DNA from 2 places in the Streptomyces sp. NPDC058092 genome. Region 1 is predicted to be linked to the other one. Evidence: riboswitches for the same ligand, from Rfam matches in the RefSeq annotation. Region 1 holds a riboswitch; the other holds the start of a gene.
The links. A riboswitch is a leader RNA that binds a small molecule or an ion and turns the genes downstream of it on or off. The one in region 1 is predicted to bind glycine.
Positions count from the first base shown of each region.

Region 2: another riboswitch for glycine. It lies ahead of gcvT (glycine cleavage system aminomethyltransferase GcvT); the one in region 1 lies ahead of gcvP (aminomethyl-transferring glycine dehydrogenase).

Region 1 covers NZ_JBHVSY010000034.1:65,910-73,608, reverse strand. Annotated here, with positions in the region: gene ACFVV1_RS36600 (DNA polymerase IV) at 1-1,202, shown strand, start outside; gene ACFVV1_RS36595 (PRC-barrel domain-containing protein) at 1,127-1,495, opposite strand; glycine riboswitch at 1,609-1,705, shown strand; gene gcvP (aminomethyl-transferring glycine dehydrogenase) at 1,898-4,783, shown strand; gene ACFVV1_RS36585 (DUF5999 family protein) at 4,871-5,077, opposite strand; gene ACFVV1_RS36580 (hypothetical protein) at 5,399-5,992, opposite strand; gene ACFVV1_RS36575 (glutamate-cysteine ligase family protein) at 6,476-7,699, shown strand, end outside.
Region 2 covers NZ_JBHVSY010000010.1:242,888-250,586, forward strand. Annotated here, with positions in the region: gene ACFVV1_RS19175 (ABC transporter substrate-binding protein) at 1-726, opposite strand, end outside; gene ACFVV1_RS19180 (ABC transporter permease) at 822-1,826, opposite strand; gene ACFVV1_RS19185 (enhanced serine sensitivity protein SseB C-terminal domain-containing protein) at 2,426-3,208, opposite strand; gene ACFVV1_RS19190 (enhanced serine sensitivity protein SseB) at 3,375-4,145, opposite strand; gene ACFVV1_RS19195 (AAA family ATPase) at 4,182-4,883, opposite strand; glycine riboswitch at 5,043-5,140, shown strand; gene gcvT (glycine cleavage system aminomethyltransferase GcvT) at 5,282-6,397, shown strand; gene gcvH (glycine cleavage system protein GcvH) at 6,489-6,866, shown strand; gene glyA (serine hydroxymethyltransferase) at 6,885-7,699, shown strand, end outside.

The DNA of each region.
Region 1 (7,699 bases):
GCGACCAAGTGATGGAGCTGCTGGGGCGGCTCACCCCGCTGGTCGAGCCGCTCAGCCTGGACGAGGCCTTCGTGGACCTGGAAGCCGGTGGGGCGGCCGATGACACGGCTTCCGCGCTGGAGATCGGCGGGCAGCTGCGTACGGCCATCAAGGCGGTCACCGGGCTGACCGGCTCGGTCGGGCTCGCCGGCTCCAAGATGCTGGCCAAGATCGCTTCGGAGCAGGCCAAACCGGACGGGCTGCTGCTCATCGAGCCGGGCACGGAGCGGGAGCTGCTCGCACCGATGCCGGTACGGATCCTCCCCGGCGTCGGGCCCGCGACGGCGGATCATCTGCGCCGCGCCGGGATGACGACCGTCAATGACCTGGCCGAGGCGGGTGAGGCGGAGCTCGTACGGCTGCTGGGAAAGGCACACGGCGGCTCGCTCCACCGGATGGCGTTCGGATACGACGACCGGCCCGTCGTCGCGGAGCGGGACGCGAAATCGGTGTCGGTCGAGGACACCTTCGACGCGGACCTGCACGACCGGGTGCGGGTCAGGACGGAGGTGGAGCGGCTGGCCGGCCGATGCGTCCAGCGGCTGCGGGGTGCGGGGCGGTCCGGGCGGACGGTGGTGCTGAAGGTGCGCCGGTACGACTTCTCCACGCTCACGAGATCCGAGACGCTCCGTGGGCCGACGGACGACCCCACGGTGGTCCGGGAGGCCGCCGCGCGGCTTCTGGAGGCGGTGGACACCACCGGAGGCGTACGGCTCCTGGGGGTGGGCGTCACGGGGCTCGCCGACTACACGCAGGAGGACCTCTTCGCACAGGCGGCCGGTGAGCGGGCCGCGACCGGGGAAGCGGCGGAGGAGGATGCGGTGGACGTGGGGGCCGAGCCGGCCGGCGGTGCGGGGGAGGAGACCCCCGAGACCTCCGAACAGCTCGCCGCGCGACGCTGGCCCGCCGGACACGACGTACGCCATGACGTCTACGGCCATGGCTGGGTGCAGGGCAGCGGTGTCGGCCGGGTCACGGTGCGGTTCGAGGAACCGGAGTCGGCGCCCGGCCGGGTGCGCACCTTCCGGATCGACGACGCGCAGTTGCAACCGGCCGATCCGCTGCCGCTGGTGCGGAATCCGGTGGACTACTCGTCCTGGCCGGCCAGTCTGCCGAAGTCCCTGTCCGGGCCGGTCTCCTCGGGAGGGGAGTCCAGACCGTAGTGCCGGTAGAGCTGGAGCTCCTGTTCCGGTGAGAGATGGCGACCGACGCCGAAGTCCGGTGCGTCCTTGATCAGCGCCCGGTCGAAGGGGACGCGGAGCGAATCCTCCACGAACTCGCTGGGTTCCAGCGGGACGAACGCGTCCCGGCTGAAGAGTCCGGTACGTACGGCTGCCCACTCGGGTACACCGGTCGCGTCGTCGAGGTACACCTCGTCCACGGTTCCGATCTTGGTGCCCTTGCGGTCGAACGCCTTGCGGCCGATCAGGCTGCGCGGATCGATGTCGGTCTGCACGGTCCCTCCCACTGGTCGCGGCTACTCCACAAGCACTACAAAAGTGCAGATCCGGGGGGTTGGCCACTCGAGAATTCCGCCAAGAATCCCGCTGGTAGGCTGGTCGTGGCTGCTGACCCCGTGCGGGAGAGTCCTCCGGAGCGAATCCGGAGGCGCCGAAGGAGCAAATCCTCCCCGGAATCTCTCAGGCCCCCGTACCGCGCGGACGAGGTCACTCTGGAAAGCAGGGCGGGTTCCGTGCGGCCGAGCGCCGTCGGTTCCCTTCCTCACCGACGGTGAAAGCCGGTACGCCGCAAGGCGCGCCGGTGAAGCTCTCAGGTTGAGATGACAGAGGGGGAGGCCGTCCGGGCACCCGCGCCGTGGTGCCCCTCGCAGGTCGTGACAGACCAGGAGGCCTCCACCATGACCCCCCGTCGCACTCCGCTCTCCCAGCTGGAGCAGGGTATTCCGTTCGAGCAGCGCCACATCGGTCCCGATGACGAGGCGCAGTCGAAGATGCTTGCCCAGGTCGGTTACGGCTCGCTGGACGAGCTGACCGCGGCCGCGGTGCCCGATGTCATCAAGAGCGCGGAGGCACTCCGGTTGCCGGCCGCCCGCACCGAGGCCGAGGTCCACGCCGAGCTGCGCGCCCTGGCCGGCCGCAATCAGGTGCTGGCCCCGATGATCGGGCTCGGCTACTACGGCACCTTCACTCCGCCGGTGATCCTCCGCAACGTCATGGAGAACCCCGCCTGGTACACGGCCTACACGCCGTACCAGCCGGAGATCTCGCAGGGCCGCCTGGAGGCGCTCCTCAACTTCCAGACGATGGTCGCCGAGCTGACCGGGCTGCCCACCTCCGGCGCCTCGCTGCTCGACGAGGGCACCGCGGCCGCCGAGGCCATGGCGCTCTCGCGGCGCGTCGGCAAGGTCAAGAACGGCGTCTTCCTGGTCGACGCCGACGCCCTGCCGCAGACGATCGCCGTCATCGAGACCCGCGCGGAGCCCTCCGGTGTCGAGGTCGTCGTCGCCGACCTCTCCGACGGCATCCCGGCAGAGATTGCCGAGCGCGGCGTCTTCGGTGTGCTGGTGCAGTACCCGGGCGCCTCCGGAGCGGTGCGGAACGTCCAGCCGTTGATCGAGCAGGCCCACGAACTGGGTGCGATCGTCACGGTCGCCGCCGACCTGCTGGCCCTGACCCTGCTCACCTCACCGGGCGACCTGGGCGCGGACATCGCGGTCGGCACCACGCAGCGTTTCGGCGTGCCGATGGGCTTCGGCGGACCGCACGCCGGCTTCATGGCCGTACGCGAGAAGCTCGCCCGCAGCCTGCCCGGCCGCCTCGTCGGCGTCTCCGTCGACGCGGACGGCAACAAGGCCTACCGGCTGGCGCTGCAGACCCGCGAGCAGCACATCCGGCGCGAGAAGGCCACCAGTAACATCTGCACGGCTCAGGTGCTGCTCGCCGTCATGGCCGGGATGTACGCCGTCTACCACGGCCCGGACGGGCTGCGGACGATCGCCCGTCGTACCCACCGCTACGCGACGATCCTGGCCGAGGGCCTGCGCGCCAGTGGCATCGACGTCGTGACCGGCGCCTACTTCGACACCCTCACCGTGCGCGTTCCGGGGAAGGCCGCCGATGTCGTGGCCGACGCCCGCGAGCGCGGCGTCAACCTGCGGCTCGTCGACACGGACCTCGTCTCCCTCGCCTGTGACGAGACCACCACCCGTACGCAGATCGCCGCCGTCTGGGCCGCGTTCGGCGTCGGCGGGGACGTCGAGGCGCTGGACGCCGCGGCTGCCGACGTGCTGCCCGAGGGCCTGCTGCGCACCGACGAGATCCTCACCCACCCGGTCTTCCACCAGCACCGTTCCGAGACGGCGATGCTGCGCTACCTGCGCAAGCTCGCCGACCGGGACTATGCCCTGGACCGCGGCATGATCCCGCTCGGCTCCTGCACCATGAAGCTGAATGCGACCACCGAGATGGAGCCGATCACCTGGCCCGAGTTCGGCGCGCTGCACCCGTTCGCGCCGGCCGAGCAGGCGCCGGGCTTCCTCACCCTCATCCGTGAGCTGGAGGAGCGCCTCGCCGAGGTCACCGGCTACGACGCCGTCTCGATCCAGCCGAACGCCGGCTCGCAGGGCGAGTTCGCCGGCCTCCTGGCCGTACGGGCGTACCACCGGGCCAACGGCGACGACCAGCGGACCGTCTGCCTCATCCCGTCCTCCGCGCACGGCACCAACGCCGCCAGCGCCGTGATGGCCGGCATGAAGGTCGTCGTGGTGAAGACCGCCGACGACGGCGAGGTCGACATCGAGGACCTCCGCGCCAAGATCGAGACGCACCGTGACGAGCTCGCCGTGCTCATGATCACGTACCCGTCGACGCACGGCGTGTTCGAGGAGCACGTCGCGGACATCTGCGCCGAGGTGCACGACGCCGGCGGTCAGGTGTACGTCGACGGCGCCAACCTCAACGCGCTGGTCGGCCTCGCCAAGCCGGGCCGGTTCGGTGGCGACGTCTCGCACCTGAACCTGCACAAGACCTTCTGCATCCCGCACGGCGGCGGCGGCCCCGGCGTCGGCCCGGTCGGTGTGCGCGCGCACCTCGCGCCGTACCTGCCGAACCACCCGCTGCAGCCCGCGGCGGGCCCCGAGACCGGTGTCGGACCGATCTCGGCCGCTCCGTGGGGCTCGGCCGGCATTCTCCCCATCTCCTGGGCTTACGTACGCCTGATGGGCGGTGAGGGCCTGAAGCGTGCGACGCAGGTCGCCGTACTCGCCGCCAACTACATCGCCAAGCGCCTCGAACCGCACTACCCGATCCTGTACAACGGCCCGGCCGGGCTGGTAGCGCACGAGTGCATCGTGGACCTGCGGCCCATCTCCAAGGCCACCGGCGTCACCGTCGACGACATCGCCAAGCGTCTGATCGACTACGGTTTCCACTCGCCGACCATGTCGTTCCCGGTCGCCGGGACGCTGATGATCGAGCCGACCGAGAGCGAGAACCTCGCGGAGCTCGACCGCTTCTGCGACACGATGATCGCCATTCGCGGCGAGGTCGAGAAGGTGGCTTCCGGCGAGTGGAGCGCGGACGACAACCCGCTGAGCAACGCTCCGCACACCGCGGCGATGCTGGGCGGGGAGTGGGAGCACGGCTACAGCCGTGAGGTGGCGGTCTTCCCGGCCGGTGTCTCGGCCGCGGACAAGTACTGGCCGCCGGTGCGCCGGATCGACGGTGCCTTCGGCGACCGTAACCTCGTCTGCTCCTGCCCTCCGCTGGACGAGTACGACAACTGAGACATGAGCGGCAGGGCGTGACGCGGACATGCGTCGGGGCCGGTGCGGAGTTTTCTCCGGGCCGGCCCCAGTTCGTACAGGCCGGGGTCAGGCGGCCTTCATCACCCGGCCGGTCTCCAGGGGCCGGTGCGGGGCGATGATCTGCCCGTCCGGGAGCAGCTCACCGGTGTCCTCGAAGAGCAGGACGCCGTTGCACAGCAGGCTCCAGCCCTGTTCCGGGTGGTGTGCCGTCAGACGGGCGGCCTCCCGGTCGGCTGAGTCGGCGGTCGGGCATGGTGGCTGGTGCTGGCACATGGCTGGGTTCTTTCGCTGCGTTGTAGTGAATGTCCTGCGGCTTGACGAGGTGTTCATGGCCGCTCCCCCGTATCGATCGGTCCGATCCCAGTGTTGCCCCACGGGCGTCAATCCGCAGGGATTTCGCAGCAGCACTTCTCCTTACTCCGAGGACGCGTCACCCGGCTGGACGGTTCACCGCAACTGCACTGTCACTTCGGGTGGTTCGGGGTGGCCGGACCGGGCTAGTCCGGATGGGCGGGACATGCGCCGCGCAGCGCTGTGCCCCACCACCGAAGACGATGGCGGGGCACAGCGCTGTGGTGTGAGGTGCGGCCGCTGTCAGGCCGGCGATCCGAGCAGGGGGCCGGGGCCCGGGGTGATGCGCAGCGTCATCACGCGGAGCAGATCGGCGACCCGGTGCGGGCGGTGGGCCGCGATTCCCGGCGGGGCGGGAGCCAGCGGTACCAGGAGATCGGCGGGGGCGAGTGCGCCGTCGGCCGCGTCGGCATCGGCGTCGCCGTGCAGCCACAGCGCCAGCATGTAGAGCTCCGGAATGGACAGCAACCGTGGCTGGTAGTGGGGTGTCACCGTTTCGGCCTGGCGCAGGGCGAGTTCGGTCGAGGCGATGTACGGGCCCTCGAAGAAGTGCGAGAAGGTCCAACCGTCCGGAGTGAGGATGGTGTCCGCCGCGGCGACCGCCTGCTCCGAGCTGCGGATCACGAACCGCCACGCGGCGAGCCGGGTGGCGGGTGCGAGCCCGCTCGGGCCGATCCGCTCCAGTACATGGACGGGGAGCGGGAGTTCGGGGCTCAGTGGCCCCTGGGCGGATCGGAGAGCCGGTGTGCGGGCCTCGCGGACTGCGGTGGGTGAACCGAGTGCCGCGAGAACGCTGCGGACAGCGGGCGCGGGAGCCGGGGGAACATGCAGCGGCATAGTGGGTCGCCTCTCACTTCGGAGACACGGTGATGCGTGGGCGGGTGCAGACGGCGCTGTCGGCGTGCGGGGCCAGAGGAGGCCGGTGACTGGGCCGGTGCGTCAACTCTCTGCCTCGTCCGCGAAGTTTATACGACACGTGTTCACGCACTGATTCCACTAGCCGTCGCAGGTATTGCTGACAAGGCGGTATCAAGACTTTATTATGCGGAGATTACGCTGATTCGTCGTCGGCGGCGCAGTCGCCGTCAGGGATTTTTCCCTCGACGCGGTCGGCCGAAACGCTTCGGCGTTTTCACCGCGCGCCCGGCGGTGGAAACTGCGAACTGCGCCATGCCGATGGAATGTGCCCCGGACGACCGCCCTCAGATTACTGGGTGTGCGGCGATCGCGGGGCGTTATGGATCACCCGGCCTGGGCATTATCGACCGTGACGCGAGCGGCCTGGGCCGCGGGCCGCCCACTCGAGGGAGGGACGCTTCGATGGGGGAGAAGGTCGTGGCGGGCGCCTTTGATCTGTCCGATCCGCACAGGTACCGGAGGAAGCTCCACCAGTGCCTGGAGGGACTGGAGAGGCTCCTGGAGGAGCGGGGGTTCGACCGCCCCCGCAACCTCATGGGCATGGAGATCGAGCTGAATCTGGCAGGCGCCGACGGCATGCCGAAGATGATGAATGGGGAGGTGCTCCCGCGCATCGCGAGCCGTGATTTCCAGACCGAACTCGGGATGTTCAATCTGGAAGTGAACATAGTCCCGCACCACCTGGACGGACGCGTTTTCGATCAGCTGGCCGAAGAGCTCAGGACCGGCCTTGGATATGCCCACCGGAAGGCGGGCGAGGTCGATGCGGGGATCATGATGATTGGAATTCTGCCCACCCTTGGGCATGCGGACCTCGTTGCGGCGAACCTCTCGGACGCGGACCGCTACACACTGCTGAACGATCAAATGGTGGCTGCGCGGGGCGAGGATTTCTCCCTCGATATACGCGGCGTGGAGCGATTGGTCTGCACCTCCTCCTCGATCACCCCCGAGGCCGCCTGCACATCGGTTCAGCTGCATCTGCAGGTGACGCCGACGCGCTTCGCGGCCGTCTGGAACGCGGCGCAGGCCGTCGCCGGAGTCCAGATCGCCCTCGGTGCCAACTCCCCCTTCCTGTTCGGCAGGGAGCTGTGGCGGGAGTCGCGGCCGCCGCTCTTCCAGCAGGCCACGGACACCAGACCGCCCGAACTCCGGAACCAGGGGGTTCGGCCCAGGACCTGGTTCGGCGAGCGTTGGATCGGTTCGGCGTACGAGCTCTTCGAGGAGAACCTGCGCTACTTCCCCCCGCTGCTGCCGATCTGCGACGAGGAGGAACCGCTGCGGGTGCTCGACGAGGGCGGGGTGCCGCAGTTGCAGGAGCTGGTGCTCCACAACGGCACGGTCTACCGCTGGAACCGGCCCGTGTACGGCCTGGCCGAGGGCGTACCCCATCTGCGGGTGGAGAACCGGGTCCTGCCCGCCGGCCCCACCGTCACCGATGTGATCGCCAATGCCGCGCTGTATTACGGGCTCGTGCGGGCGCTCGCCGAGGAGTCCCGTCCGGTGTGGACCAGGCTCCCGTTCGCAGCGGCGGCCGAGAACTTCGACGCCGCCTGCCGCCACGGCATCGACGCGGAACTGATCTGGCCGCGTCCGGGCCGTTCGGGCGGGCTGACCCGGGTGCCG
Region 2 (7,699 bases), on a different contig from region 1:
GAACGGCCGCTGGGTGTACTTCGCCTTGGTGTCCTCCGACGCCTTCACGGGCGAGCCGGAAGGCATGGCGAGGAACTGCTCGAAGTCACCGTTGGGCTTGGGCAGCTTGAAGATGACGGTGCTGTCGTCGGGCGTCTCGATCGCCTTCAGACCGAGCTTGTCCGCGGACGTGTCCTTGTACGGGCCCTTGTACTCGTGCTTGGGGTCCAGCGTCTGCATCAGGTACTGCGGGCCACCGGTGATGGTGTCCGTCGCCCAGACGCGCTCGATGCCGTACTTGACGTCCTTGGATGTCAGCTTGGAGCCGTCCTCCCAGGTGAGGCCGGACCGCAGCTTGTACGTGTACGTCTTGCCGCCGTCCGAGATCACCCCGGGGCCGGTGGCGAGGTCGCCGACCAGCTTGGTGGAGGCGGCACCCGGCTTGGTGTCGTACGTGACCAGCTGGCGGGTGTAGAAGCGCATGAAGTCCCAGGCCATGCCGTAGTAGGCACGCTGGGGGTCGGCGGAGTCGAGGTCCTGCTTGCCGACCATCTTCAGCGTTCCCCCCTTCTTGGTGGACGCGTTGGCGACCTTGTTGAACGCCGCGTTGAAGCCGGCGCCCTTCGCCTTGCTGCCGCCGCCGCTGTCGCCGTCGTCGCCGCCGCCGCACGCCGTGGTGGTCATCAGCGCCGCGACCACGAGGGCCGCACCCGCGGTGAGCCGTCGTTTCGAGGTAACTGTGGACATTTTCTCGTAACCTCCGAGATCGCGGTCCCAGGCCATTGCTTGCCGGAGAACCATGGGAAGAGCCACCTGACAGTGCGGCAGGGGCAAGTTGTGGGCTATCGGGTCCCCTTGGGGTCCAGGGCGTCGCGCAGCCCGTCCCCGAAGAGGTTGAAGGCCAGTACGGTGATGAAGATCGTCACGCCGGGGAAGACCATGAACATCGGGTCGTGCTCGTACGTCTCCAGGGCGTCCCGCAGCATGCCGCCCCAGGAGGCCGTGGGCGGCCGGACACCGGCGCCGAGGAAGCTGAGGGCCGCTTCGGTGAGGATGTTGGTGGGGATCATGAGCGTCGCGTAGACGGTGATCGGCGCCACCAGGTTCGGCAGCAGCTCGCGGAAGAGGATGTGTCCGCGCCCGCCGCCGAGGCTGCGCGCCGCCTCCACGTACTCGCGCTCGCGCAGCGAGAGCGTCTGGCCCCGGACGATGCGTCCCACGTACGGCCAGCCGAAGAAGCCGATGACGGCGACGAGTACGGCGATGCGCACCCCGCTGCCGGTGAGGCCGAGCAGATCGTCGGGGAGGACGGAGACGAGGGAGATGATGAACAGGAGCTGCGGGAACGACAGCAGCACGTCCATGACCCGGCTGATCACCGCGTCGACCCAGCCGCCGAAGTAACCGGCGATGATCCCGAAGAGCGTGCCGAGCGCCACCGCGACCACGGCCGCGAGGAACGCCACGAGCAGCGAGATCCGGGCGCCGTAGACGATCCGGCTGAAGACGTCGCGCCCCTTGTTGGGCTCGACGCCGAAGAGGAAGTCGCCGCTCACGCCGCCGAGGGAACCGGTGGGGAGATTGGTCAGCGGGTCGAGCTTGTCCTGGTGGAAGTCGTTCGGCGGGTGCCCCAGCAGCCCCACGATGAGGGGCGCGAAGATCGCCACCACGATCAGGACGAGGACAACGATGCCACCCGTCAGCGCGACCTTGTCCTGCTTCAGGCGGTTCCAGGCGATCTGCTTGAGAGAGCGTCCCTCGACCTTCTTCACCCCGGAGTCGGCTGCGGGACCACCGGTCGCGATCGGGTCCGCTTCCGTGGTCGGCTCATGCAGTGGTGCCGTCATCGTGGCAAGGACCCCTCTCAACCGGCGGTGGCCGGGCCGAACTGGCCGCTGTGGCGGCACGGATCAGTCAGTCGTACACAGAGGCGGCAGGACGCCCTTGCTGCGGGAGTCTTCATTGCTGTTGCGCGCGGTAGCCATACCGTCAGGCGAATGGATGCCTAACCGTGATGCGGTCAGGGGTGTTCCGTTATCCGGACGGATGTGAACGCCCGCCGAACACAGGTCAGTTGGGGCGGAAGAGGGGCACGCGCGTAGATTCACGTCGCTTTCACCATCAGACATCCCCAGCACGGAGATCTCGGACATCGGGAGCGGGAAGCCGCGCGGAGGGTTTCCACGAGGCCCGCACGGGAGCGCGGCGGCATGCGGAAGGACCGGGAACGCGGGCCGGAATTCGGAGAGTTGGTGCCGTATACGTACGTTACGTTCCGGTCATCAGGACCATACGCATGCATTCCCGGCACACCCGGTTCGTACACCTGCATTCCGGGTGCGGGGCACGGGGTTGCGGGGTGCGGACGGCGGCTTTACGGGCACGAGGGGGCAGCGGCCTTCCGGGCACGCCGGAACGCCCCCGGTACGTACGACTGCCGGCAGGCTCAGTACGCGCCCTGCGGCGGCGGGTAGCCGTAGCCGGCCACCGGGGCCGCCGGGGCGTGCGCCTCGCGGTCGTAGAACGGGCGGGTGTTGGCGCGCAGCCACATCGCGACCGGGTCGTACTCGTCGGACATCGCGACCGTGGAGACGGGCAGCCCGTCCGGGACCGCGCCGATCGACTGCTGCATCATCGCGCGCACCGTGTCGACCGAGGGCTGGCTCGTGTCGTAGAGATCGAGGCCGATGGCGAGATACGGAACCCCGAGCGCGGGCTGCACCCAGGCGCGGCGCAGCGAGCGGATCGCGGGGGTGTGGTGGGCGTTCTGCGTGAGCAGGGCGTAGAACTGCGGGATCTCGATGGCCGGCTCGGTGAGCCGGAGCGGGCCCGCGGGCATCCGGTCGAGGCCGGTGGCGATCCGGCGCAGGTCCAGCCAGGGGATGCCGACGCCGCCGCCCGGGGCGTGCGGGTTGAGCCAGATGCCCCAGCGGTCGGGGAAGAGGGCGCGGGCGATGTCGCGGCCGGTGACGAGCTCATGGGCCCGGTTCCAGCCGCTGGCGGAGAGCTCCTGGGCGGAGGTCACACAGGGGGCGTAGCCGAGGCCGTCGACCTCCATGTTCCCGTACTGGGCGTCGGGCGAGCCCGCCTGACCGTGCCAGAGGAGCATCCAGATCCGGTCGTTCGCGAGAGCCTGCAGCAGTGCCTCGTACGCGTCGTAGCGCCCGGGCGTCACTTGGCGCAGCATGTGCTCGACCTGCCCGGCCGCCGCGGTGCCTGACGCACTCACCTGGTCCCGCCCCTCTTCGATCCACTGTGTCGGCCCGCCGCTCCCGGGGCACACGGGTGCGGCATGATGCCGTGGCACCAGCCATCAAACCAGCTTATGCGCCGGTCCTGACACCGACTTGACGCCATGGGCCGACGCTGCAATCGGCTCCGGAGCCGTCGGCGTGCTACTGGGTCTCGCGCCGGTAGAACGGCCGGACCTTCTCCCGCATCCAGTCCCCGACCGGGTCCTGCGCCACATCGAGCAGGACCAGATTGACCGGCCAGGGCACCTCGACGCGGCCGAGCGCACGGCCGAGGGCGTCCATGGGGGCATTGCGCCCGGCGCCCTCCCAGGTGGAGAACTCCACGCCTATGAAAAGGACGGGCTCGCCCCCCTCGATGCTGGCCAGTGTCCGGCGCGCGGTGAGCACGACACCGCTCTCCTCGAATTCGCCGGCCGCCGCGGCGAGGAAGTCGACGGGCTCCTCCTTCCAGTCCGGCTCGTACAGCCGGACCCGGCCGCCGCCGGCCGGTCCGTCCAGCAGGGCGCGTCCGGCGCGGCAGAGCTCGGCCACGGCGGGCGGCGGCAGCGGCATCCCGACAGCGCCGCCCGGGTTCACCGCGATGCCGAGCTGCGGGGGCAGTCCGCGGGCGAAATCGCGGGCGGGCGCGACAGCGAAGGGCATGGCGGTGCCGACACAGCTGAGGAACTGCTGTTCGGAGCTGAATACGGGCACATACGCGGCACCCTCGATCTCCAGCGTCGGCAGGTCCAGGTCGGGGGAGTCGGGTCCGCCGCCGCCCGGCAGAGGCACCCAGACCTGGCTGCGCCCGAGCACCTCGACGAGCCGTCCGCCCGCCTCCGGGCTGCCCACCGAGGCCATCAGCACCTCTTCGAGCTCATTGGCGGGCCATCCGCTCCGCGGATGGGACTGACCCTGTGCCGGAATGTCCACTGCTTCCCCTTCTTCCCCAAGCTTTCCGGCAGAAGGTTAACGTCCGGCTCCCGGGCCCTGTACGTCCGCGAACGCGATCCGGGCCAGCAGCCCGGCCGCCTCCCTGTCCAGCAGCACCGCCGAGGCGCACCCGGGCGGCAGCAGGCCGGTCTCGGTGCCCCGCAGCAGCCTCCCCACCGCCCTGCGGTGCCGGGCGAAGGCGTATCCGGAGACGCCGCGACCGCGTTCCCGCTGGCCGTCCCTCGCCGTCTGCGGTGTGACGTCGAGCAGGACGAGGTGCAGGACGCGGCCCCGGCGCCGCGCGGCACGGGCCAGCCAGCCGCGTACCCACGCCTGGGTTCCGCAGTCGTGGACGACGACGGACTCACCGGAGCGCAGCACCCGCCACAGTCCCCAGTAGTGGGCGACGCGGACGAGGGGACGGTAGAGGGCGTACGGCACTAACCCGGGCACGAGCCCCGCCCAGCGGTCCCGGGTGTCCTGGGAGTCGATGGCGTGGGCCGTCGTCACCGCCCGCCGGATGAGCGTGGATTTGCCGCTGCCGGGCAGCCCGGACACCACCACCACGTCGCCCGCCGCGAAGTGCAGGCTGCGCGGGCTGCGCCCGCCCCGCTCCCGCAGGTCCCGCACGACGGGCGCGTGCGGGCCGCGCGCTTCCGTGACAGGCACCGCCCCCGGTTGTGCGGGCATCGCGCCGTGCGCGACCCCCGCGGTCGTCGCGTACCGCTGCAACGTCATCGCCCCTCCCCCTGCCGGATCACCCCACACATGCCCCTGAAGTGTAAAGAAAAGGTAATGCGGCACAACCGTCCACGCCGTTGATTCCCGCGAGGGACCGGGGACCCACCCCGGCGCGATGCGTGCGATGATGACCCGGCCAACTGCATAAAGGCCGCTTGAATCCGCGCGGGAGAGTTCCGGTCACTGCATGTGCCGGGCGCCGAAGGAGCAAGTTCCTCCCTTGAATCTCTCAGGCCCCGTACCGCGTGGATGAGGCAGATCTGAAAAGCGGGCCGCTCTGCGGCTCCACCCAAGGTGCAAGCCGAACCCTTCAGGGGGCTCTCGGCGAACCTCTCAGGTTCCGATGACAGATGGGGAGGGATCGTCTCCGTCGTCATGCCCTGGGAGCCCCATCCATGAGCACCGCCCCCCGTCTCACCGCCCTCGATGCCCTGCACCGTTCGCTGGGCGCGACCATGACCGACTTCGCGGGCTGGGACATGCCCCTGCGGTACGGCAGTGAACGCGACGAGCACAACGCGGTCCGCACCAGGGCCGGTCTCTTCGACCTGTCGCACATGGGCGAGATCACCGTCACCGGCCCCGAGGCCGCGGCCTTCCTGAACTTCGCACTGGTCGGCAACATCGCCACCGTCGCCGTGGGCCGCGCCCGCTACACGATGATCTGCGCCGAGGACGGCGGCATCCTGGACGACCTGATCGTCTACCGGCTGGGCGAGACCGAGTACATGGTGGTCGCCAACGCCGGCAACGCCCAGATCGTGCTGGACGCGCTGAGCGCGCGGGCCGACGGTTTCGACACCGGGGTGCGCGACGACCGCGACGCGTACGCGCTGCTCGCCGTCCAGGGGCCCGAGTCCCCCGCCATCCTGGCCGCCGTCACCGACGCCGACCTGGACGGCCTGAAGTACTACGCCGGTCTGCCCGGCACCGTCGCCGGTGTCCCCGCACTGATCGCCCGTACCGGCTACACCGGCGAGGACGGCTTCGAGCTGTTCGTCGCCCCCGAGCACGCCGAGCAGCTGTGGAGGGCCCTCACCGAGGCGGGCGCCTCCCGTGGCCTGATCCCGTGCGGGCTCTCCTGCCGCGACACGCTGCGTCTGGAGGCGGGCATGCCGCTGTACGGGCACGAGCTGACCACCGGGCTGACCCCGTTCGACGCCGGTCTCGGCCGCGTCGTGAAGTTCGAGAAGGAGGGCGACTTCGTCGGCCGCAAGGCCCTCCGGGCCGCCGCCGAGCACGCCGAGACCGCCCCGCCCCGCAAGCTGGTCGGCCTGATCGCCGAGGGCCGCCGCGTGCCGCGCGCCGGCTTCTCCGTGGTCGCCGGGGGCGAGGTCATCGGCGAGGTCACCTCGGGCGCCCCGTCGCCCACCCTGGGCAAGCCGATCGCCATGGCGTACGTGGACGTCGCGCACGCCACGCCCGGAACCGCGGGCGTCGGAGTGGACATCCGGGGCAGCCACGAGCCGTACGAGGTCGTGGCGCTGCCGTTCTACAAGCGTCAGAAGTGACGTCCGCGCACCTCGGAAGTGACGTAGTCCCGTCTCACACCGTAAGACCACCGTTCATCAGCACTCCCTCGCGTACAGGAGAATTCAGGTCATGAGCAACCCCCAGCAGCTGCGTTACAGCAAGGAGCACGAGTGGCTGTCGGCCGTCGAGGACGGTGTGGCCACGATCGGTATCACCGAATTCGCCGCCAACGCGCTCGGCGATGTCGTCTACGCCCAGCTCCCCGAGGTCGGTGACACGGTGACCGCGGGCGAGACCTGCGGCGAGCTGGAGTCGACCAAGTCGGTGAGCGACCTGTACTCGCCGGTGACCGGTGAGGTCACCGCCGCGAACCAGGACGTCGTGGACGACCCGTCGCTGGTGAACTCCGCTCCGTTCGAGGGCGGCTGGCTGTTCAAGGTACGCGTCGCCGAGGAGCCGAAGGACCTGCTCTCCGCCGACGAGTACACCGAGTTCTCCGGCAACTGAGACCCAAGGGACCACCTGATGTCGCTTCTCAACTCCTCCCTCCACGAGCTGGACCCGGACGTCGCCGCCGCTGTCGACGCCGAGCTCCACCGTCAGCAGTCCACCCTCGAAATGATCGCTTCGGAGAACTTCGCTCCGGTCGCGGTCATGGAGGCCCAGGGCTCCGTCCTCACCAACAAGTACGCCGAGGGCTACCCGGGCCGTCGCTACTACGGCGGCTGTGAGCACGTCGACGTCGTCGAGCAGATCGCCATCGACCGCATCAAGGCGCTGTTCGGCGCCGAGGCCGCGAACGTCCAGCCGCACTCCGGTGCGCAGGCCAACGCCGCCGCGATGTTCGCGCTGCTGAAGCCGGGCGACACGATCATGGGCCTAAGCCTGGCCCACGGCGGTCACCTGACCCACGGCATGAAGATCAACTTCTCCGGCAAGCTCTACAACGTGGTCCCGTACCACGTCGACGAGACCGGCGTCGTGGACATGGCCGAGGTCGAGCGCCTGGCCAAGGAGTCCAAGCCGCAGCTGATCGTCGCCGGCTGGTCCGCGTACCCCCGTCAGCTGGACTTCCCCGCCTTCCGCCGCATCGCGGACGAGGTCGGCGCGTACCTGATGGTCGACATGGCGCACTTCGCGGGCCTGGTGGCCGCGGGTCTGCACCCCAACCCGGTGCCGCACGCCCATGTCGTCACGACCACCACGCACAAGACCCTCGGCGGTCCGCGCGGTGGCGTCATCCTGTCGACGCAGGAGCTCGCCAAGAAGATCAACTCCGCGGTCTTCCCGGGCCAGCAGGGTGGTCCGCTGGAGCACGTGATCGCGGCCAAGGCGGTCTC